Regions from separate parts of the Peribacillus sp. TH14 genome, predicted to be linked through region 3. Evidence: riboswitches for the same ligand, from Rfam matches in the RefSeq annotation. Region 3 holds a riboswitch; each other region holds the start of a gene.
What was found. Region 3 has a riboswitch for S-adenosylmethionine ahead of JFU50_RS07500 (sugar ABC transporter substrate-binding protein). Riboswitches for the same ligand answer to the same signal wherever they lie in the genome.

Region 1 (7,838 bases), 760 kb from region 3:
CAAATACACCATATGGTCCTTAGCATGACCTGGGGTAAAGATTGGCTCCCACGTTTGGGTACGGGAATGAACAGTCCTCCCCAACGGCTCAGCTTTGAAGCCATCTCTCCTTCCCCAAAAAGTTTTGCGATAATCAGGATATTCAGCATCCTTCGCACATACATCAATCGACATCGGATGAATATAAATTGGAACTTTTCTATGTTCCTGTATCCAGGAAGCACCGCCAGTATGGTCCTCATGATAATGCGTTAGCGCCACTAAATCGAAGTCGGCTGATTCATAGAAAGGGATAAGTTCTTCCAATAAAATTTGGGCTCCCGTATCAATCAAGAGGCCGTCTATTAAAAAAACATATACACTCATCCCCGACTTTATTCCTTCAGGGGTCCCTTGTACACAAACCACATCATTTATCGTCTTAATCTCTAGCATGGCTTCCCTCCTCATCAATTGTATAAAAATAGTTTAATATCCTATTTCCCCCTTGTTCATTACAATAAATGTAATATCCCCCCATACTTTTGACAAGCAAATAGTATTTTTCCTAGCAAAGACCCATTGTATATTTTCCGGTAGAATCAAGGCACTGTTTGAAACCATAGTCATTGATTTAAGGTATTCTATTATGCAACTAAGAAAAGAAACAGCAAAAATCTGGCTTCGGTTAAAAGGAAGTTGTTAATAAAGGGTACTCCCTATTTAAGTTTGGACGATAAAAAAATTCACGGCTAATCATTAACGCTGAATAACTGTCAATATTACCTTGGTTGATAAAAAAGCTAAAGCATTCATGATACAGACTTTGAAACAATACTTTCCTGACAAAAACTTCACGTAATTATTAAAAAAAATCGACAAGCTGCTAAAAAGAACGAAGCCTATCTTACAAATATCATAAAAAAGTATGGCTTTCCGACCATTAACGATCAATGGTGACAATACCCCGATTCCAAAAGGTATGATTATCCAATTCTAGATTTACCATAAAAAAATTAATTAAATCACCAGAAAGTTATTCTAAAATTACAGAAACGATTGACAATATGTGAATTTACAAATAATATAGATTATATTAGAAAACTTGTAATATTCCAAAATAATAATTTACTTATCAAGAGTGACTGAGGGAACAGGCCCTGTGATGTCCGGCAACCGCCCCAATCGGGAACGGTGCTACTTCCTGCAGAATGATTACATTCTGAAAGATAAGACGAAATAATTTCGCTGCCTCTTTCTGAATGATAGAGGCAGTTTTTTATGTTTAAGGGGGAAGGCTCATGATTGAAATCCGATCAGTCCGAAAGGAATACATATCGAAAAATACCCGAGTTGTCGGAGTGGATAACGTATCTTTGACAATTCAGACTGGTGAAGTTTATGGGATTGTTGGCTACAGCGGAGCCGGAAAAAGCTCATTAATACGCTGCTTAAATTTGCTTGAACGTCCGACAAAAGGAAAAATCATTATTGACGGGATTGACTTAACGTCTTTATCAGGCAAAGAGCTTCGAAAACAACGACAAAAAATCGGTATGATATTTCAGCACTTTTCCTTAGTCAGTTCCAAAACCGTTTTTGAAAATGTTGCTTTCGCCTTGAAAGCCGCACACAAATCAAAGGGTGTCATCAAAAGTCGCGTTCTAGAACTGCTGGACATAGTTGGGCTTAGTGATAAAAAGGATGTCTATCCGGCCCAGCTCAGCGGAGGTCAAAAGCAACGGGTCGGCATAGCGCGAGCCTTAGCCAATAACCCTACTGTACTATTATGTGATGAAGCGACTTCTGCCCTTGATCCAACAACAACAAAAGCGATTTTACAGTTATTAAAAAAGATTAGTCGGGAACTTGGTATCACTATAGTATTGATTACCCATGAAATGGAAGTAGTCAAAGAACTATGCCATCGAGTCGCTGTCATGCAGGATGGCAGGATTATCGAAGAAGGATCTGTTTATGAGATATTTTCACAACCAAAGCAGCAGTTGACGAAGCAATTCATCAGCAGTGTATTGGATTTTGAGCTTCCCTCACACTTAATTGAGGAAAGCAAAGGAACGATTATTCAAATTCAATTTGAAGGGCCCACCGCCGGTGAATCGATTCTTTCCGATGCTCTACAAAAGTATTCAGTAAAGGGAAATATCTTGCACGGCAAAATTGAATATATTCAGGATGTTCCATTAGGAATCTTAATCATTGAATTAATTGGTGAGGCTGCTGAAGTTCAATCGGCACTGGAATATATAACAAATCGGACCAGTTCTGTGGAGGTGTTGAAACATGTCACTGTTTGATTCCGTCGTCAATATTTTACCTGACCTTAATAAAGCCTTTCTCGAAACAATCTATATGGTTGGAATCTCCCTTGCGGTAGCCCTTCTAATTGGTTTGCCACTTGGAGTATTGCTGTTTACAACGACCAAGAATTTAATCTTTGAAAATAACGTCGTGAATCGATCTCTCGGTTTCGCTGTCAATATTGTCCGTTCAATCCCGTTTATCATTCTCTTAGTCGCCCTCCTTCCTTTAACGGATTTGCTTACTGGATCAACGATAGGGCCAAGAGCGGCTTCTGTTTCCCTATCTGTATCCGCGATACCTTTTTTTGCAAGAATCGTTGAATCGGCATTACGCGAAATAGATAAAGGTGTGATTGAAGCTGCAATTGCTGTAGGTGCCACTCCATGGATGATCATTAAGGATGTACTTCTTCCTGAGGCAAAACCGGGAATCATTCAAGGGTTGACGTTAACGACCATTTCACTTATCGGTTACTCAGCGATGGCTGGGACAATCGGTGGGGGCGGAATTGGTGACCTGGCCATTCGGTACGGCTATTACCGTTATGACAACACAGTCATGATCACGACAATCGTCGTGTTAATCTGCCTTGTACAAATCATTCAAATGGTTGGTGACAAGGCCTCATACTTAGTAAATAAACGATAGAATCAGTCATTTTAACAATGATTTAATACAACATATTACAGGAGGAATTTCCAATGAAAAAAATAGCTTCTTTATTATCTGTTTGCGCACTAGCCCTTGGCTTGGCAGCTTGCGGAAGCGATAATGCTTCCCCAAAAACTGAAGACAAAAAAGAATTGAAAATCGGAGCAACTACCGGTCCTTACGCGGATATGGTAAAAGAGGCCATCAAGCCAGGCCTAGAAGATCTTGGCTACAAAATAGAAATCGTTGAATTCACTGACTATATCCAGCCAAATAAATCACTTGGTAACAATTCAATCGACGCCAACCTTTTCCAGCACAAAGTGTATATGGATAACTTCGCTAAAGAAAATGATTTAGAGCTTTCTGACCTTGTTATTGTACCGACAGCACCAATGGGTATATACTCGAACAAATATAAATCGTTGAAAGACATTAAAGATGGTACATCACTAGCCCTACCGAACGATCCAGTTAACCTTGCACGTGCACTTAAAGTCCTAGTAGATGAAGATTTAATTGAAGTCAAGCCAGATGTCGATCCCTTAAAAATATCGGAAAAAGATGTAACAAAGAACCCAAAAAACATTCAATTCAAACCATTAGAATCGGCTCAATTGCCGCGTGCAACAGACAGCGTTGACCTATCAGCGGTCCCAGGTAACTTCGCTCTTGCAGCAAAAATGGATCTCCAAGATGCCCTTGTTTTAGAAAACATGCCGGATATGTATCGTAATGTTGTTGCTGTGAATACAAAAGATGCAGATGCACAATTTGCTAAGGATATTAAATCAGTAGTTGAATCAGACAAGTTTGAAGAAGTAATCGATAGCAAGTTTGCAGGCTTCGGAAAACCAGATTGGATGAAATAAGAAACCAAACCATAAAATTCAAGGCCTGCTCCCTTTTTGGGAACAGGCCTTGAATTTTTCCGTCATACTATGCGAAGATATCAATCAATGCAATTAATAAGCATTTGTAGTAGGGTTTTACATATATTTTATCATAGATGGATGCTCTCTGAAGGTTCGCATGTTTCTCGGGGAAGACACAATATAATGATATAGTTGTCAATAAAAGCGATAATCAATTATTACTAATTTCATTTTCTCGTTGTTCACACAGTGTCTCCTTGTTTAAGCCTAGCTACATATTGTTCAATTTTTTCGAGAAGTTCAACTGGATCGTTTGCGACAATGTTTACACCATTTACAACTGCAAACGGCTGCATTAAACATTGTCCGCAATACAACAAGCATCTATCCTCAATAACCTCTAGACCGCTACACTCCATTAATTTATCTTTAATAGTTTCCAACTCATCTTCGAAGTTACTAGGGCAGAACTTTACACTAATTTTCATATCTAATTCCCCTTTTATTTAGTTGCTAACATTTTAAGTAGATATACAAAAAATGTGCAAGAGTACACCTAAACGCAAAAATGTTTTATCGCGTTAAAATGTTGCTACCATGATGGTCAACCGCGGTAAAACACATATTTGCGTGGTGAATTTTTATGTATTATGATGTGAACTATCACAGGCGGAAAATTAAGAAAATTCAGCTTTTTTATGTAAAAAAAACGATTAAGGAGCGGTAAATATGACTAAAAAAACAGTTGGATCTTCTAAAGCAAAGAAAGAGGAATTGTTTCCGGTTAAGAGTGTCCATTACGTAGAAATCTATACTGGGAACGCAAAGCAGGCTGCTTATTATTACGCAAACGCTTTCGGATTCAAGCTTATAGCATATAAAGGACTAGAAACAGGCTCCCGTGACCGTGTATCTTACGTTATGGCACAGGGCACCATCCGATTGATTTTAACAGGAACTCTATCAGACAGCACAGATGTGGCTGAGTTTATTAAAACTCATGGCGAAGGAGTAAAAGATATCTCCCTTCTCGTAAAAGACCTAGAAAAAACATATGCGGGTGCTATTGAACGCGGTGGCATCGCTCTTCGAGAACCATGGGTGGAAGAAGATGAAAATGGCAAAGTAAGAAAAGCAATCTTAGGCACATATGGGGATACGATTCACACGCTTGTTGAGCCAATCGATTATAAAGGTGGATTTCTGCCAGGTTTTAAAGCTCGTGAGGACAACTTTGGAGCTCAACCTTCAGGCTTAATCGGTATTGACCACCTTGTTGGTAATGTGGAAGTAATGGATGAATGGACAAATTATTATGAAAAAGTATTCGGTTTTACTGTTCTGAAACATTTTGATGATGAAAACATTTCGACCGAGTACTCAGCCCTAATGTCAAAAGTTATGATGAATGGGACAGGACGCATTAAGTTCCCGATAAATGAACCGGCTGTAGGAAAACGCAAATCTCAAATTCAAGAATTCCTAGATTACTATAATGGTCAAGGTGTTCAGCATCTTGCCCTTTTAACAAACGATATCATCACCACAGTGGCCACACTAAAAGAAAATGGTGTTGAGTTTTTAAAGACTCCTGACACTTATTACGCAGACCTCGCCAATCGTGTAGGAGATATAGATGAAGATGTGAAACGACTTCAAGAACTTAATATCCTTGTCGACCGTGATGATGAAGGGTACTTGCTCCAAATTTTCACAAAACCATTAGTTGACCGTCCAACTATGTTTATCGAAGTCATTCAGCGTAAAGGTGCACTTGGTTTTGGCGATGGAAACTTTAAAGCATTGTTTGAATCGATTGAACGCGAACAGGAACTTCGTGGAAATATTTAATATGAACCGGCCATCTGGCGTAATACCCAGTATGGCCTCCTATTATAGGAGGTGTGAGGTTGTTGTTAACAAAAGTAAATGGAATGTGGAAAGAGGAAGCGCTCAGTCATTTTATGACCGAACTTATTGATTATGCAGGCCTGTTTCCACCAAGTGCACTTCCGCTTCCAGAAGCAATTTCAAATTATCATGCATATATCCATGATTCGGACAGCTGGATGCTTGGTCCATTTGTTATTCCCGCTTCACGACTGAGTGAACTCGAACCATATAAAGATCAATTTAATGATCAATATCCACTTCGATTATCTGTTATTTTAACGAAACCCCTAGAAATTGAAACGGCTATGGGAGATATTCACCTTTTTTTAGAAACATATAAAACAGCTGGTACCATTGAGGCGATCGAAGTTCCGCTTCCAGAAAAAGTTGATTCTTCTTTCTTAGAGAAACTCGAAAAACAAACAGCCAGTTATCCGATTTATTGTGAAATAGCAGGAACGATTGATCAACTTCCATACACATTGGATACTATTCGCTTGATCAATCAAAAATCCTTGAAAAGTATTGGTATTAAAATGCGCATGGGCGGCATTACATCGGATTTATTTCCTTCTGCCGAACAAGTAGCGATTGTTATTCATGAATCCCGAAAAAGAAATCTAACTTTAAAGTTCACAGCGGGTCTGCATCATCCGATCCGCCAGTATCGAAATGAAGTGGGAACAAAAATGCATGGCTTTGTTAACGTATTTACAGCAGCCCTTCTTTCCTACTGCCATTCAATAGACAGCAAAATCATTGAAACCATATTGTTGGATGAGGATCCAACACACTTTTCGTTTACACCAGACACGCTTTCTTGGCGCAGTATATCTGTCAGTTCTTCTCAAATCAACAAAGCACGCACAGTCTTCGCTGCTTCTTACGGAAGCTGTAGCTTTGATGAGCCGCGTAAAGAACTTGGTGAACTGACTATTTTTAATGGGGAGGCACCACGATGAAATATTCTTTTATCGAAACAACACCGGAATCACATTTTCCGATTCAAAATTTGCCATATGGCATCTTTCAATTCAAAGACAAAAGCCCGCGTGCCGGTACAGCTATTGGTGAATATGTTCTTGATTTATCTGTAATTGACGATGCCGGGCTGTTAAAAGGGACCGGTGCAGAAGAAAAGAATGTCTTTTCCGCTTCTTCACTCAATCTATTTATGGAACTCGGCCGTCCCGCCTGGACTTCTGTACGTAAGAAATTACAATACCTTTTGGATGCGAACACGCCTGATTTACGTGATGATGAAGAACTTCGTTTAAAAGCTTTCCACCCATTGAAAGATGTAGAGATGCTACTTCCTGCAAAGATAGGAGACTATACAGACTTCTATGCCTCAAGAGAGCACGCGACCAATGTGGGGACTATGTTCAGAGGAAAAGATAATGCACTCATGCCAAACTGGACACACTTGCCGATCGGATATCATGGACGGTCCAGTTCTATCGTTCCAAGTGGTACAAAGGTGCGGCGCCCTTCGGGACAGCGCAAACCAAAAGATGCAGATCCAGTATTTGGTCCGTCTATTCAGCTTGATTTCGAACTTGAAATGGGTTGGTTTATTGGACCTGGCAACCGCCCTGGAGAACCAATTCCAGTTAATCAGGCTGAAGATCATGTTTTCGGGCTAGTTCTCGTGAATGACTGGAGTGCACGTGATATTCAAGCATGGGAGTACCAGCCTCTTGGGCCATTTAATTCTAAGAATTTCGCTACATCAATCTCTCCTTGGGTTGTGCCGCTAGAAGCATTAGATCCTTTTCGCACACCTGGGCCACAGCAGGAACCGGAGCCGTTTCCATACTTACAACAAACAAAAGACGGCGCATTCAATATTAACCTTGAAGTTCATTTGACACCAGAAAACACAGAACAATCAACCAAAATTACGAATACAAATTTTAGCTATCTGTATTGGTCGATTGCTCAACAGGTGGCTCACCATACCATTACTGGATGTAATCTACGCCCTGGTGACATGCATGCATCTGGTACTATCAGCGGTCCTAACCGTGAAGAACGTGGCAGCCTGCTTGAACTTTCATGGCGTGGCACAGAACCGCTTAAACTTAACAGCGGCGGTAAACGAAGCTGGATTGA
Region 2 (7,838 bases), 1.6 Mb from region 3:
TAAGTGGATATAATTATGCCAGTATGATGTATAAAAATCTGTATTTTCAAAGGCAGATGTAGATGGTAATACAATGTCTGCAAACTTCGCTGTCTCCGTTATAAACAAGTCATGGACGACAGTGAATAAATCTTCCCGGGCTAGACCCTCTCTTACTCTATTTGCCTCTGGTGCAACAAGAGCCGGGTTACTTCCATAGACATACAATGAGCGAATGGGGTTGTCCGGTTCAAGCAATGCTTTCCCTATTTGATTCATATTAATTGTACGTGTTTTAGTTTTTTTGAGATCAGGACGTTGTAAAGCTGCGGTATTAAAGGAGAGAAATCCTGAATTGGATTTAACTGCACCTCCCCCTTTTACTAGCCACTGTCCTGTTAAAGCAGGTAAACAGGCAATCGTCCGAGTGCTCATCCCGCCATTATCATGATGCTGAAGACCATTTCCAATCCGAATCATTGAAGGGGAAATCGCCCCATACATCCTAGCTAATTTGTATATGTCTTCTACGGGAACGCCTGTTATGTCAGAAACCATGTGTGGCTGATATTGCTCAAGATGATCTTCTAGCTCTTCATAGCCAATCGTATATTCCTCTAAAAACGATCGATCCACTAGCTTTTCTTTATAGAGTATATGCATGATTCCTAATGCTAGTGCACCATCAGTCCCTGGGAGAATGGGAATGAACCAATCGGCCATTCGTCCGGTTTGATTTTTATGAACGTCAATAACAATGACTTTAGCTCCTGATTTTTTTGCTTTTTGTGCGATTGTTACTTGATGCATATTTGTACTTACAGCATTGATTCCCCAAAAGATGAATAACTTAGTTTCGGTCATCTCTTCTGGGTCTGTACCGTAGCTCCCCCCCATTGTGTAGCGGTAGCCTGTTGAGCCAGCAACTGAACAGATGGTCCGGTCAAGTTGACTTGATCCGAGGCGGTTAAAAAAACGGCGATCCATTCCTTCTGCAGCGAGTTTCCCCATATTCCCATAGAAACTGTAAGGAAGAATGGTTTGTGCCCCTTCCTCTGAAATAAGATTTTTCCAATGATTTGTGATCGTATCGATCGCTTCTTCCCAACTAATAATGGCGAAATTCCCCTCACCTTTTTTTCCCACGCGTTTTAAAGGTGTCTTAATTCTCTTGCTATCATAAATCCGTTCACCCATATTCCGAACCTTGTTGCAAATATTCCCTTTCGTCACTGGATGATTTGGGTCACCACTAATTTTCTTGATTTTTCCATCCTCTTTGTGTACAAGTAAACCACATTGGTCTGGGCAATCAAGAGAACAGACTGAAAGGACTACACCATTTTCTATATCTTTATATGATTGCATGTCAGTATCCTTTCATGAAAAAAATGATTCATAGATTATATCATACGGAGAGAATATTTAGAAAGTTCAAATAAATATTGACTTCCGTTTTGAAATTCATTATATTTGGTATATTCTATTAATTGAAAAAATAGTTAAACCAATATAATATTGTAAAATTTCTATCAAGAGAGGTGGAGGGACTGGCCCTTTGAAGCCTCGGCAACATTATTGTGCCAATTCCAGCAAGCGAAGCTTGAAAGATAGAAAGAGTGGCCTTTTATTTTATTGTTGTGAGAACGATATTATGAAGTAATTATCTCTTTCCGTCTTAGCGGGAAGAGATTTTTTTATTTTTAAGAAGTGAGTTACTGACATGTAAAGTCGTTACACAAAAGGAGAGAGATGTAAAAATGAACATTCTAGTAACAGCACCATATAACGAAGCGGGCATCAAGGAATTAAATGAGTTATTTGGAAAGGCTACCTATCAACCTTGGAAGGAAAATGGAAGGGCCTATAACGAAGTAGAGTTGATCTCTTTATTAAAAGAGTCTAAGGCGGAGGGGTTAATTACTGAGTTAGATCAAGTAACAGAAAAAGTATTCGCTGAAGTACCTGAATTGAGATTTGTGGGTGTGTGTCGTGGCATGCCTTCTAATGTTGATGTGGAAGGTGCAACAAAAAGGGGACTTCCCGTCTTTTTCACTCCAGCACGTAATGCTCAGGCTGTTGCAGAATTATTTGTCGGTAATCTCCTTACATTTTTAAGGCATACCATTCCTTCCAATCAATGGTTGAAGGAGGAAAAATGGAATGAAGACTATCTCCAAGCCTATTTAAAGTTTAAAGGAAATGAAATTTTTGGGAAAACAATTGGAATGGTGGGGTTTGGGGCCGTGGGCCAGCGAATTGCAGCGGTTCTTGAAAGTTTTCAATGTTCGATAAAATACTATGACCCTTATGTAGAGAGTGATAATCCTAATCATGTTCGGGCTTCTTTAGAAGACGTTTTTTCGACAAGTGATGTGGTATCCATACACCTCCCTAGAACAGAGGAAACGATCGGGATGATCAATGAACACTTTTTGGGACTGATGAAAGAAGAGGCAATCTTTGTAAATATGTCAAGGGCTGTCGTGGTTGAAAGAGATGCGCTTGTACAAGTATTAAAAGCACAAAAGATTAGGGGGGCGATATTAGATGTGTTTTATCAAGAGCCGCCTGAACAAAGTGACTATGAATTAATTAAATTGCCCAATGTATTAGCTACTCCTCATCTTGCCGGCGCAAGTTATGAGGTTGAGGATCATCACGTCTCAATAATGAACCAAGCGTTAACAAAGTGGACAACACAACATACTCTTCAGATTCCAACTCTATATAACAGAAAAAATCTAGAAGTTAAGTCATAAGAAAGAAGAGTGAAAAAAATGGCTATAAAAGAAGGTTATTTAGTATTTGATATCGGTACTGGAAATGCAAGAGTGGCTATCGTTGAGACAACAGGTGAAGTCGTCTCTATTGAGAGAGAGGATATACAATATGAAATTGAACCTCTTTATCCTGATAGTCGATACTTTTCACCTGAATTACTTTGGAAACAGCTTATTCAATTAGCAAAAAAGGCGATGGCTAAAGCTCAGCACATTTCAATCAAGGCAATAACGTCCACTAGTCAACGGCAAGGAATTGTTTTGCAGGATCAGGATGGGCACTCGTTTATCGGGTTACCTAATATTGATAATAGAGGCCGCGAATGGGAAAAGGAGTTTTCAAATCAACCTTTTATTTATGAAAGGGCAGGTAGATTACCCTCTGCATTGTTTTCAGCTTTAAAGCTGGTCGCCCTGCAAAAGAGGCAGCCGCAATTATGGGATAAAATTAAATACTTTACAAGCATCAGTGAGTGGGTTGCCTATAAATTAAGTGACGTGCTCGTCTATGAGCCATCACAAGCGACCGAAACACTGCTATATGATGTTCAGAAACAAGAATGGTCAGAGGAGTTGTGTGAACAATTCGGGATATCGGTAGACTTGTTACCCGAATTAAAATCGTCTGGTTCGATCCTTGGTGAAATTACACCGAATATGGCTCAGATGCTGGGATTGGACGAAAAGGTTTTAATCGTAGTAGGAGGCGGTGATACACAGCTGGCTATCGCAAGCACGTTTGCCGAAAAAGGTGATGTCATCATCGTATCTGGAACGACCACCCCTATTTGCCATATTACTGATGAATATAGTGTGGATTCTAAACGAAGAGCATGGACAAATGCCCATACGAATAAAAATCAATGGCTGTTAGAAACAAACCCAGGAATAACTGGGCTTAATTATCAGAAATTAAAAAATATTTTCTACCCAAATGAGAGTTATCAACTAATGGAAGAGGAAATGAGTAAGCTTACGACGATTGATTGTGTATCAACGTTAGGCATGTATCTGACAGATGAGAAAAATGCGACGAAAAAAGGTGGCTTCATTTTTAATACACCATTAGAAGAAAACTTAACCCGTGCTCATTTTGTAGCTTCAGCTCTATGGGAAATTGCTTGTACAGTCAAATGGCATTTCGACAAATTATGCGAAGTGATTCCTTACGATTTGCCATATGTATGGGCTTGTGGAGGTGGTTTTCAAAGTGAAACGTTAACGAAATTTGTAGCTAATCTCCTTCAAAAAGAAGTGCGCATTCATCAAGGGTTCAATCAGGCATCCGTTGTCGGATCTGCCGTTATCTGCAATAAGACATTAGGGGTAAACAGTGTATTATCAGGCGATATCAAAGCGATTACAAATGAGGCTAGTTACGATGAATGGAAGTATGAGGAGTGGAAACAAGCTCAACAGTTCTTTTTCAAAGACCAATATAGCTTAAATCCAAATAAGATAGAAAAGAGAGATATATATGTTAGATAGAATTGGAATACCTAAAAGTTTAAGCTGGGGTTTTTTAGGTGTTATGCTCTTTATGATGGGAGACGGACTTGAAGCTGGCTGGTTAAGCCCTTTCTTAGTTGACAATGGATTGACTGTTCAGCAGTCAGCGGCCATTTTTACTGTATACGGAATTTCTATAGCTCTTTCTTCTTGGTTTTCAGGTGTTTGTTTAGATGTTTTTGGACCAAAGAAGTCTATGTCTATGGGATTATTGTTTTATGTTATTGGGACTGCAGGATTTATCACTTTTGGTTTTGAAAGTATGAATTATCCTGTTATGCTTATCACCTATTTTATTAAAGGTTTCGGCTATCCTTTATTTGCTTACTCTTTTTTAACATGGGTCATTTATCGATCACCTAAAAATAAATTAAGCACAGCTGTCGGTTGGTTTTGGGTAGCTTATTGTGCTGGAATGATGGTACTTGGCTCTTGGTATTCAAGCTACGCTATTCAATACCTAGGTTATGTCAACACATTATGGACCTCTATTTTCTGGGTATGCCTAGGTACGATTTTTGCTATAGTCATCAACAAAGACAAATTTGAAAAGAAACAGATATCTAGCAAAAAAGAAGCAGTGAATGAGCTCTTAAAGGGCATCACCATCTTGAAAACAAATCCAAGAGTTGCTGCTGGTGGTGTTGTAAGAATTATTAATAGTGTAGGATCATATGGATTTCCGGTTTTCTTACCCATGCATATGGCTGAACATGGAATTGAAACATCTGTCTGGTTACAATTATGGGGTACGATCTTCTTAGGAAACATTATTTTTAATTTGGTTTTTGGTTTCGTTGGAGATAAATTCGGATGGAAAAATACAATCATCTGGTTTGGTGGAGTCGGTTGTGCTATTTTTACCCTTCTATTATATTACACACCAATGATCACAAATGGAAACCTCATTGCAACTAGTATTGTTGGATTTATATGGGGTGCTTGTTTAGCTGGTTATGTACCTATAGGTGCATTGGTTCCATCCGTTGCAGGTGAAGACAAAGGAGCGGCCATGTCTATTTTGAATTTTGCGGCCGGTTTGTCTTCATTCGTTGCACCTGCTATAGCCATGACTTTTATCGGTTCGGCTGGAGCAGAAGGGGTTGTATGGATTTTTGCGATCCTTTATCTAGCTAGTGCGGTGATTGTTAAATTCATTCGTTTACCAGAAGAGGATGAAATGAAAAAAGAAACGGATCCACTTGCATCATAATGAAACATGGTGACTTAAAATCACCTTTTCTTATTAATAGGAAGAAGCTACATTCCAATATTGGATTGTGGCTTCTTTATTTTTATTTATAACAGCTGCGTATCATTAAATGAAAATAAAAAAACTTTCACCACCATGCTACTTTCACCTCGTAAAAGTTTATATAGAGTGTGAAAGGAGGTGAGCGACATGGCAAACCAAATTCCAGTATCAAGTACGTTAAGGATTGATTTTGAGACGGGATTAAATGAAAAGGGGTCTATTGTTTTCAAGCGTAGGTCATTTTCGAACATCAAGGTTGAGGCGACGGCGGATCAGTTGTTTTCGGCAGCAACAGCGATTGCAAGCGTGCAGAATTATCCAATGGGTGAAGTGACCAGAGTGGATACGAATTCATTGATTGGCTAATCGGCTTTTAGCAAAAGGTTGAAAAAACAGGAGGTGATACAAAATGGCTAGAGTATTGGAAATGATTTTCGTAACAGAGGAAGGAAAGTCAGCGACGATTTCCGTTGAAAATCCGAAGGAGCCGGTTGATGCGAATACAGTCAAATCGGCAATGGAGCAAATGATTGCGGGGAATGCCTTCGTTGCATCATCGGGCGACTTTGTCAGTATTAAAGGAGCACGCCTTGTCGAGCGTAATGTCGAGGATGTTGAACTTATCTAACTTGTCAGCAGGCAGGCTCATCTTTGAAGGACGTGTCCTGAAAATGGGTGAGCCTGTTTTTCACCATACCAGAAGAGAGGTGAACAAAAGTGGATCAAATCCTGCCATTTATCAGTGATATCGGATTTCCGATTATTGTTACCCTTTATTTGCTTCATCGGATTGAAACAAAATTGGATACATTGAACGAAACCCTTGTCGAGCTGCCGGGTCGTTTGCAAGAGGGATTCCAAAGTCAGTTCAGAGGATAGGTAGGGAGCATTATGGATGTTATCATTCATAGTGCTTTTTTTATTTTTGCAAAAGGGATCTTACCACTACACATCGAGCTAACGAGTAAAAATACTATATGTAAAATTATCTTGAGAACATTTTAATTTATAAAAATAACGAGAATATACGGTATATTATCGGTTTTATTTGCACATTGTTTACTAAAAAGGGAAAATATTATTATTTTTTTAAAATGTAACAATTATATTAAAATGTTGTGTTAGTATAAAAAAGTCAGAAAAATCAGAATGAAAAAAGAGTATTTTCAAATTACATATTTGAAAGATTATATGGGCAGATGTATTTCAATAATTTTCACGCCTTACAAAGACTGAATATTTAAAATATTAAACGAAGCTTGATTCGAAAATTAAATTGATTACACACCCTAGGAGGATTCTACTTTAGAAATACTATCATCATTTTTAGCACTAACAATAATTATTTCATCCATGACAAATTTAAATGCCAGCTGTAAAGGGGCAGAAGTTTATAGTGTACAACAAGAACATCCTTTATTTTGAATTATGGAATCAACTCTAATAAATATAATTAACACGATTATTTTATTTGGATTATTAACTTAAAGAATTGGAAACCATTTGAATGAATTTTTTTAAAAGCGTTGCAATTAGTTTTGTAATCAGTTTAATAGTCTTGGGCACTTTAGTAATTGTTTATCATTTTTTATCTAGAAATAATACATTAGATCTGGAAAAACTACTAGAAAGGGAAGAATATCATTTGCTAGATGGGGTGAAAATTTACAATTCAGAAAATGATGAATTGAATAATCTAATTATTAATGAGATAACGAATCTTAATAAAGAATTGTCTAGTATGTTTGGAACCATTAATATGGATGTTAAAATAAATATAATAGTATTTGAAGAATTAGAGGAATTACAAAAGTATGCGGAATTAGAAAATATCGGAGCCTTTTTTGATAAAAATTATAATTTAATTGCATTGGTTAAACCCGATAACCTTGTTAGGGAAGCAGATGAATGGTTCTTTAGAAGGGATTTACGTCACGAGTATACACATTATTATTTGACTAAATATCTAAGTGAAAATAAAATTACAGCCGTTCCGAAGTGGTTCGATGAGGGATTGGCCGAGTACGTTGCAGTTACTATGGATGGGGTTGAGACTACGGACCCATTAGAGGAAGTAATTAATTTTGAATTGTTGAAGAGTAGGGAAGATTGGGCAATGCAAAGAAGAAACCATACAGAGTTATATCCTCAATCACATTATGGAATCAAATATATAATAGAAGATAATGATTTGAGCATAATAAAAAAAATAATAGATGATAGCTATAAGTTAGACTTTTCAAAATCCTTTAAAAGACATACTAACATAGAAATTAATGAATTTCATAAGTTAATCAATTGAAATATTGCAT
Region 3 (7,838 bases):
TCCGTTACAATCGGTATTACGTCATTACTTGGTATAGCGAAACCTAAGCCTTCCACACCGCTTTCAGAAATTTTCAAACTGTTTATGCCTATTACTTCACCAGCAGTATTGATTAATGCACCTCCACTGTTGCCAGGATTAATTGCCGCATCTGTTTGAAGGACATCAAGTTCCCACTCTCCGTCAGATGTATCGACTGATATAGAACGCCCAGTTGCACTTACAATTCCTTGCGTAACCGAACGTGAGAAATCAAGTCCGAGAGGGTTACCAATGGCCAAAACTTCTTCACCTGGACGCATTCTATCTGAATCCCCAAAATTAATTCCCTCTGGTGCTACCGAGGCATCAATCGTCAAAACCGCTAGGTCTGTTAAAGCATCTGCACCAACAACTGTTGCAGTTGCCTTTTGTCCATCATACAATGAAATTTCTACTTCCTTAGCTCCTTCAATAACATGATTATTCGTGATGATATAGGCCTTACCATTATCTTTTTTATAAATAACTCCTGACCCCGTGCCGCTCTCAACAGTTTCGCTCTCCGTGCTTTGCTGCTGGAATGGGTTCTGATTTTGCATCTCTTGTAAATTTACGACACCTACAATCGATTTTGAAGCTGATTCAACCATATCTGCTCTTTCATTTGAATCTGTGCTTGTCGATAACTTTTCTGTATTTATACTCTTATTCTTTTCCACGCTCTCGGTTTGTTCTGCCCCTGCAGTTTGTGATGATTCGGTCACTGTATTTTTCTCTGCATCTATAAAATCTCCGCCAAATACAAACACAGAAGATGTAACTATAGAAGCAACAGTTCCAGAAACAAGACTAGTTAACCAAAGCGACTTTCCCTTTTTCGGTTCAGCTTTCACCCGAACTTGCTCATCCCCATTATAATTCTCCATCCTTTATCCCTCCTATGAAAGTCCTTTACTTGGCTCCATCATAAACAGTAATTATTAAAAAATTCTTAAGAAATAAAGAATACGGCAAACTTTTTACAAAAAAGATAAAATTAATTTAGATATGACCGAAAAAAGAACAATATTGACTGGTTAATAGCTCTGAGATTTCTTACCCCCCATTACGAAAAAAGATGCCTCAAATAACAAGGCACCTTTTTCATCCATTCTATTTCTTACATAAGCTCATAGACTTCTTTTGTCTTCTTATTCACGCCATACCAACCCCAAGTAGCCTTATGCCCACTTCCCTTACTGTCATTGGCCATTTCAAACACTTGGAATATGTAATCTCCCTTTTCATCTTCACGATCATATTGAATTTGAAGCTGAGGATAGTTTTCCATGTCAGCGTAGTCTTTCACCAGATTTTCCGCCTGAGCTTTCGTCAATGTCTTATCTAAATCCTTGTTACTCTCGTGATTTCCTTTATCAGCTAGCTTCGATGTGGCGGGGGCCTCCACTGGCTCATCCTCTTCTTCTGACTCGGTAACTGGGTTTTCAGACTCATCCCTCGATTGCTCTGCCTCAGTGTCTTCAACTGGCTCAGCACTGGCTTCTCCAGTTTCTGAGGACATTCCAATTGCCTTTTGTACCATGAGTTTACCTTTCTCATAATTTGCCTTATATGCAGCAGCTTCTTCAAAAAACACTTGAGCCGCCTCAAAATCTTGTTCCTCGTATTTCTTCATTCCATCTGCCAAAAGGACGCAAAGTTCCATTAACTCTTTCGTCTCCCCTGTTTGGTCTTCTTTATACGCTAATTCAAATGCCTCATGGGCCTCTAAATAATTTTCCTCTTCCACCTGACTTTTTCCTAGCTCCATGTTGGAATCGTAATTCCTGGTTGTACAGCCTGAAACAATTAATGCCATCATTAAAATAAATATGAGTAATCTCTTCAAAAAGTCACTCCTCACTTTTACTGAATACACATACACTTCCATATTATTCTATAAATCTATCTTACCCGATTTTACAAGAAATATCTGACATCTTTATCTCTATCGATTTATTATGGAGAATGTTCACTTTTATGATTATATTTTTACAAATAGTGGTACATCATAGATAAACGCTTGAAAGGGTGATGAAAAAATGATGCAGGAAAAACAGACCTATCATGTGGATTTGGTCAGCGGCGATGTACTAGGAAAAAAACTTGAGGAAAATCCAAGCTTTACTATACACGCTACAGATGAAGAACTAGCAGAATTAAAGCAATGCCTAGAGGAACATCGAACAGATGACTTGGAGTCATACGCTCGTTCTCATGTACCTTATCTTCTCTATCATCATGACCGGGCAAATGATAAATACGATGAAGCTATGAAAAAGCTGTACGCCATCATATATAAATTAGGCGATGAAACAGCCCGAAAGCATATTGAAGAAATCGGCATATTGGCAGATAACAAATTCAAAGGCAACGAGGAAATCCAAAACTTTAAATAGGAGAATAATTAAACAGAACCTGAAATATCAAGTTTCTATTTTTTAAAAGAACGAGGATGAAAAAAGCATCTTCGAAAGAAAGTGATTTAACACATGGGGTACATCACGATCAGAGTGTTTGGAGTTTTACAGGAAGAAAATTATGATGGTATTAGTTTTGGAAATGCATAATCCAAAATAAAAATATACCAGAACTGTTGCATTCAATAGGTAACGATTCTGGTATATTTAACGTTTTGCGGATTACTTTACGATGAAAAATAAGGTGTCATTCACACATAAGTCTAGTGTTTTTGCTTATAATAGGTAACCGCTAGCGCTAGGGCAAGTACGGTTCCTTTAACGATGTCCATCGCGTAGTATGGGACAGACATCATAATCAGTCCGTTTTGAAGGATTCCAATCAGGACTGCACCGATGAAGGTTCCGAAGGCATTCGGTTTCCCTGCTCCTAGAACGGATGAACCAATAAATGCTGCTGCAACAGCATCCATTAAGTAAGGAGACCCGGAATTGATTTCGGATGTCATGACACGGGAAGCAAGGACAATTCCCCCGATTGCGGCAAAGAGAGCCGAAAGGAGATAGGCCAGTACTTTGTATTTATTTACCGAAATTCCAGAAAGTCTGGCAGCTTCCTTATTTCCCCCAATAATGTACATATAACGACCGTGCTTGGTATAAGTCAAAAAGATATGGGTAGCTATCACAATGACTGCCATGATCAGAATAATCCAAGGGACCTGTCCAATCTTAGCGAAAAATGGGCTGATCAGTCCTTCAGCGAACGTTCCATCAGGCATGACCATATTTTGTGAAACCGTTGCTCCTTTTGTATAGGTAAGAGCAATCCCTTGGATGATGAACATGGTCGCTAATGTCATAAGCATGTCAGGAATTCTCAATTTTACAATCATGAATGAATTTAATGCTCCTACTACAAGCGACGCACCGATTGCAGCTAATATGGCAATCAGGGTATCCTGCGAAAACCAAACAAACATCGAAATGACGATCGCATTAGCCAATGATGCTACAGAACCAACGGATAGGTCAAAACCATCCACAGTTAAGGATATCGTAATTCCAATCGCAATAATGGTCACGATTGAAATAGAACGCAGAATGTTAATTAGATTATTAGCTTGAATGAAAGATGGATTTGAAACGGCAAATATCCCAACCAAAATGATAATCGTCAAGATTGTGCCGTATTTATAGAAAAAGTCGAATAAGTCTACTTTTTTCTTCGCTTTTGTTGTCTGTGTGAGAACAGGAATCGGTGTACTCATCCTATTTGCCTCCTGTTGAGTAGAATAGTAGTTCTTCTTCATTGGTTTTGCTTGTCTCTAATTCGATGACTGTCTTTCCACCATATAACACATAAGTTCGATTAGTAATACCGATGATTTCAGACAACTCAGATGATGCATATATAATTGCCTTCCCATTTCTGGCAAGTTGGGCAATCAATTCGAATATGTCCTTCTTGGCCCCTACATCGACGCCTTTTGTAGGTTCATCAAATATGTATACATCTGCATCAGCAATCAGCCACTTTCCGATAGCGACCTTTTGTTGATTACCACCTGACAAGTTTTCAACCTTAGCTTCCTCTGAAGGGGTTTTAATACCAAGACTCGTAATAATTTCCTTCGCTTTTTTCTTTTCCGCCTTACGATCTACAAAGCTGAATATCTTGCTGAATTTTCCGACACTTGCTGCAGTCAAGTTCGTTGCAACTGATTCCTGAACAAGAATGCCTTCTTTCCTGCGTTCTTCCGGTACAAGTGCTAGACCACTTTTTACTGCATGATACGGTGTTTTCAATGAAAGCTTTCTACCATTCATCACGACTTCCCCTGTTGTGATAGCAGTATGACCGAATAGGGTTTTACACAGCTCTGTTTTCCCTGCTCCAACCAATCCTGCCAAACCAACAATCTCTCCTGCTTTTAGATGAAGGCTAACATTTTTAACTTTTTCGGCATCTGACAGTCCCTTCACTTCCAGAACAACTTCACCAATCGCAGCATTTACAACAGGGAACTGTTCATCCATTGTTTTCCCAAGCATTCCCTCGACCACTTCGTTTTGGGTAATATCCGCTACTTCTCGACATGCAACACTTTTCCCATTCCTCATAATCGTAATTTCTTCACAAATTTCAAAAATCTCTGGAAGACGATGGGAAATAAAAATGATGCCAACGCCTCTTTGCTTTAATTCATTTACAATTCGAAATAGTTCTGACGTCTCCGTATAACTTAACGGAGCAGTTGGTTCGTCGAGGATCAGGAATTTGCATTCCGTCGAGACTGCTCTTGCAATCAGAACCATCTGTTTTTCAGCCAAGGTAAGATCTCTCACCAGCTTTTTCGAAGAGACACCAATTTTCATCTCTGCCAGGATATAAGTGGCTTTTCTATGCAACTCTTTCCAATGGACCATCTGTTTTTTGCCCATGTTTTGCACCGTATCATTCAACATTACATTTTCCCCAACAGTTAAATAAGGAATGAGTGCCGTATCTACTTCCTGATAAACAATTTGAATACCTTGTTCCTGTGCAGCCTTCGGTGAACGGATATCCTGCTTCTTTCCATCCAGAAAAATTTCACCTGTATAATGGGCATGAGCGCCCGATAAGACCTTCATTAGCGTAGATTTCCCTGCTCCGTTTGCGCCGACCACTGCATGGGCTGTCCCTGATTGTACTGAAAAATCAACTTCACTAAGCGCCTTTACTCCCGGAAATCCAATCGATATCTTTTTCATTTCTAGTTGTGTGCTCATGCCCATTCCCCCTATTAAACAGACACTCTCTTCACTAGAAAGAGAGTGTCTAATGACTCTGTTTTTTACTTTTTATAATGATCTTTCAATACTTTCATCCATTCTTCTTCAAATTCCGTTGATACTCCCCATCCTTCGACAATACCGGACAAGTTGGCCATGTTGACCGCTTCTTTTGAAGCTTGAATCTGCTCTTGTGAAATAAGTGAAGCTTCTAAGTCATATGTTTGCGGTGTTTCTTCACCCGCTAATTTTTTTGCCAAAATCCTCATATTCACTGCACCAATCAATTTCGGATCGACAGCTGCCGTGTAAGACCAAGAGCTGCCTTTCGCTTGAATCTCTTGAAGATCAGCATTAGATACGTCGATTCCGTATATCTTCACTTCATCGCGGCCAGCTTCTTTAATCGCACGAGCCGCTCCAATTGCGAATGCATCCCATGTTGCGAAAATCGCATCTAGTTTGCCTTTGGGATATTTATTCAACATTGCGGCTACCGCATTTTGTGTCTGAACCGAAGTATCTGCAGATGCTACTCCGAATCTTTCGACTTCTTTAATCCCAGGATTTTCTTTTAATTTTCCCTGATACACCGCATTTCTTCTCACCATTGGTGGGAAACCATCTACCCAAAGGTATGCGATCGCTGCTTCACCTTTTTGTTCTTCTATCAATTTATCAAAAGCCAGAGTTGCCAATGCTTCATCATCCTGTGAAGTTAAGGTCACACCGTCAATTTTAGATAAGTCGCTAATAGAGTCGAATGTAACAACGCTCTTTCCTGCATCAACCAACTTTTGAACGTCATTCACTGTTGCTGCATCATCACCATGGGAGATAATATAGCCGTCATAATCTTCTTGTAAAGCCTGGGCGATTGCATCATGGAATTTAGCCGTATCGCCATTTGCTGTATACGTATCCACTTGAAAACCTAATGCTTCTCCTTCTTCCTTCGCTCCAGCTAAATATTGAGCCGTATGATCATCTCCGCCAATCTTACGAATGACTTTGATTTTGGCACCTTCCCCTTTTGCAAATCGTTCTGGAACATTTTTAAAAGATACTTTTTCATCCTTCTTTGATTCTGTTGAACTTTGTCCTGAAGAGCAGCCCGTTAAAAGCAAAGCCGAAGCTATGACCGAAACGAAAACCCTTTTAAAAATTGACTTCCTCATTTTAGTTCCCCCTTCTTTTCACTCATTAATCTTATCAATTAGGTTGGTGTAAATCCCAAAATAAAAACCTCTCTAGAATAGAGAGGTTTAATCAGCTGATTTGCAGACTTGTCCCTCTCTTATCTGTCAAAACATTTCTGTTTTGCAGGATTTAGCACCAATTCCTAATGGAACGGTTGCTGGGCATCTTAGGGCCAGTCCCTCCGCCACTCTTGATAAGAGAATATAATGTGTTACGTTTTTCGTAATTACCACTTTATAGGGATATAGTCGTAAAGTCAATAGATTTTTGAATATTTAAAATGTTTCTTATTACACTTATTTTCTTTGTAGCTTAGCCAGACGCTTTTTCTCGATCTTTTCAAGTCTTTCTAACTGACGTAGTTTCACTTCAAATAGAGTAATCGGGTCACGGTATACTTCCGGATTTTCTCTCATATGCTCCAGTGCTGCCTGATGATCTTTGATTTCAGTCTGTGTTTGTTCTATCGTTTTTTGAAGTAAGGCAAATGAACTGCGATAGAAAAGTGAGATATCTCTATCCAAAGATTTTTCAAACAATCCGAATTGTGTAAGGAAACGGTCACTGATCATCTCTGCAACATCCTGGTAGTCTTCACTTTCTAGGTACTTCTTATACCGGTTGTACATATTAGCTTTATTTTGCGGAATCGCTCCAAACAACTTCCCTGCCCCTTTAAGCAGCAATTGCGATGGGGTCCGGCGTAGTAAAATATTAACGTCTTCAATGCGGATACTGCTTGTCATCCGATCCGCATCACGGCGCCAATCATCCAAAACTCTAAAGTCTCCCGCAAGTGTAATTCGCTCTTCTTTGTACAATTCATTGAACCCTGTGCTCATCTCATCCATAAACTGTTGAATTTGTGTAAATTCCAACTGAGATGTAGCAATCCAGTCTTGAAGAGAACGGTAATATTGCGGCATAATCTTGTCTGAAATATATGCCTGAATCTGCTCATTCATTTCATCGTTCAACTGTATATGAACTTGGCTGAAATCGCTACTTTCCGTTAATGATTTAGAACATTCTCTTAGTAATTCAGGGATTCTTGAAGAAAGCTGTTTTTTCACTTCTTCTTTAATTGAACGATACGACCTTATGATATTTTCACTTTTTTCTTTTTCCAAATCTGCCAGTTGATTGACGGCTCCATTCAATTTGACTTCCATCTGCTCATTCCAAGAAATTGAGTGCTCGCATTTCCGCTCATTAGCTGCCCGTTTTTCTAGCAGGTAAGATAACGTTTTGCGAATGAATGCAAGAATCTTCTCAGATCTTCTTTCCTTCCAATTATCAGCTTGATAATTCGAATCAAGGAAGGATGAAAGGTCCTGTAACTGCTGTTTGCTGTCATAAAGTTTGGAGAACGCAAATACTTTTGCGTTCGGGAAATACGCATTCACTTTATCCCATGTT

Region 1: another riboswitch for S-adenosylmethionine. It lies ahead of JFU50_RS03890 (methionine ABC transporter ATP-binding protein); the one in region 3 lies ahead of JFU50_RS07500 (sugar ABC transporter substrate-binding protein).
Region 2: another riboswitch for S-adenosylmethionine. It lies ahead of JFU50_RS15355 (2-hydroxyacid dehydrogenase); the one in region 3 lies ahead of JFU50_RS07500 (sugar ABC transporter substrate-binding protein).

What each region holds. Positions count from the first base shown of each region.
Region 1 is NZ_JAEKEK010000001.1:766,033-773,870, forward strand. It holds gene JFU50_RS03885 (MBL fold metallo-hydrolase) at 1-435, opposite strand, end outside; SAM riboswitch class I at 1,109-1,215, shown strand; gene JFU50_RS03890 (methionine ABC transporter ATP-binding protein) at 1,281-2,297, shown strand; gene JFU50_RS03895 (methionine ABC transporter permease) at 2,284-2,952, shown strand; gene JFU50_RS03900 (MetQ/NlpA family ABC transporter substrate-binding protein) at 3,006-3,827, shown strand; gene JFU50_RS03905 (DUF1450 domain-containing protein) at 4,073-4,318, opposite strand; gene hppD (4-hydroxyphenylpyruvate dioxygenase) at 4,560-5,681, shown strand; gene JFU50_RS03915 (hypothetical protein) at 5,741-6,685, shown strand; gene fahA (fumarylacetoacetase) at 6,682-7,838, shown strand, end outside.
Region 2 is NZ_JAEKEK010000001.1:3,161,791-3,169,628, forward strand. It holds gene JFU50_RS15350 (molybdopterin oxidoreductase family protein) at 1-1,347, opposite strand, end outside; SAM riboswitch class I at 1,506-1,596, shown strand; gene JFU50_RS15355 (2-hydroxyacid dehydrogenase) at 1,740-2,741, shown strand; gene JFU50_RS15360 (FGGY-family carbohydrate kinase) at 2,760-4,250, shown strand; gene JFU50_RS15365 (MFS transporter) at 4,240-5,484, shown strand; gene JFU50_RS15370 (DUF1659 domain-containing protein) at 5,674-5,892, shown strand; gene JFU50_RS15375 (DUF2922 domain-containing protein) at 5,936-6,154, shown strand; gene JFU50_RS15380 (YvrJ family protein) at 6,244-6,405, shown strand; gene JFU50_RS15385 (collagenase) at 7,034-7,828, shown strand.
Region 3 is NZ_JAEKEK010000001.1:1,527,383-1,535,220, forward strand. It holds gene JFU50_RS07475 (S1C family serine protease) at 1-908, opposite strand, end outside; gene JFU50_RS07480 (hypothetical protein) at 1,142-1,870, opposite strand; gene JFU50_RS07485 (hydrolase) at 2,064-2,420, shown strand; gene JFU50_RS07490 (ABC transporter permease) at 2,705-3,712, opposite strand; gene JFU50_RS07495 (sugar ABC transporter ATP-binding protein) at 3,714-5,216, opposite strand; gene JFU50_RS07500 (sugar ABC transporter substrate-binding protein) at 5,282-6,397, opposite strand; SAM riboswitch class I at 6,514-6,619, opposite strand; gene JFU50_RS07505 (GTPase domain-containing protein) at 6,716-7,838, opposite strand, start outside.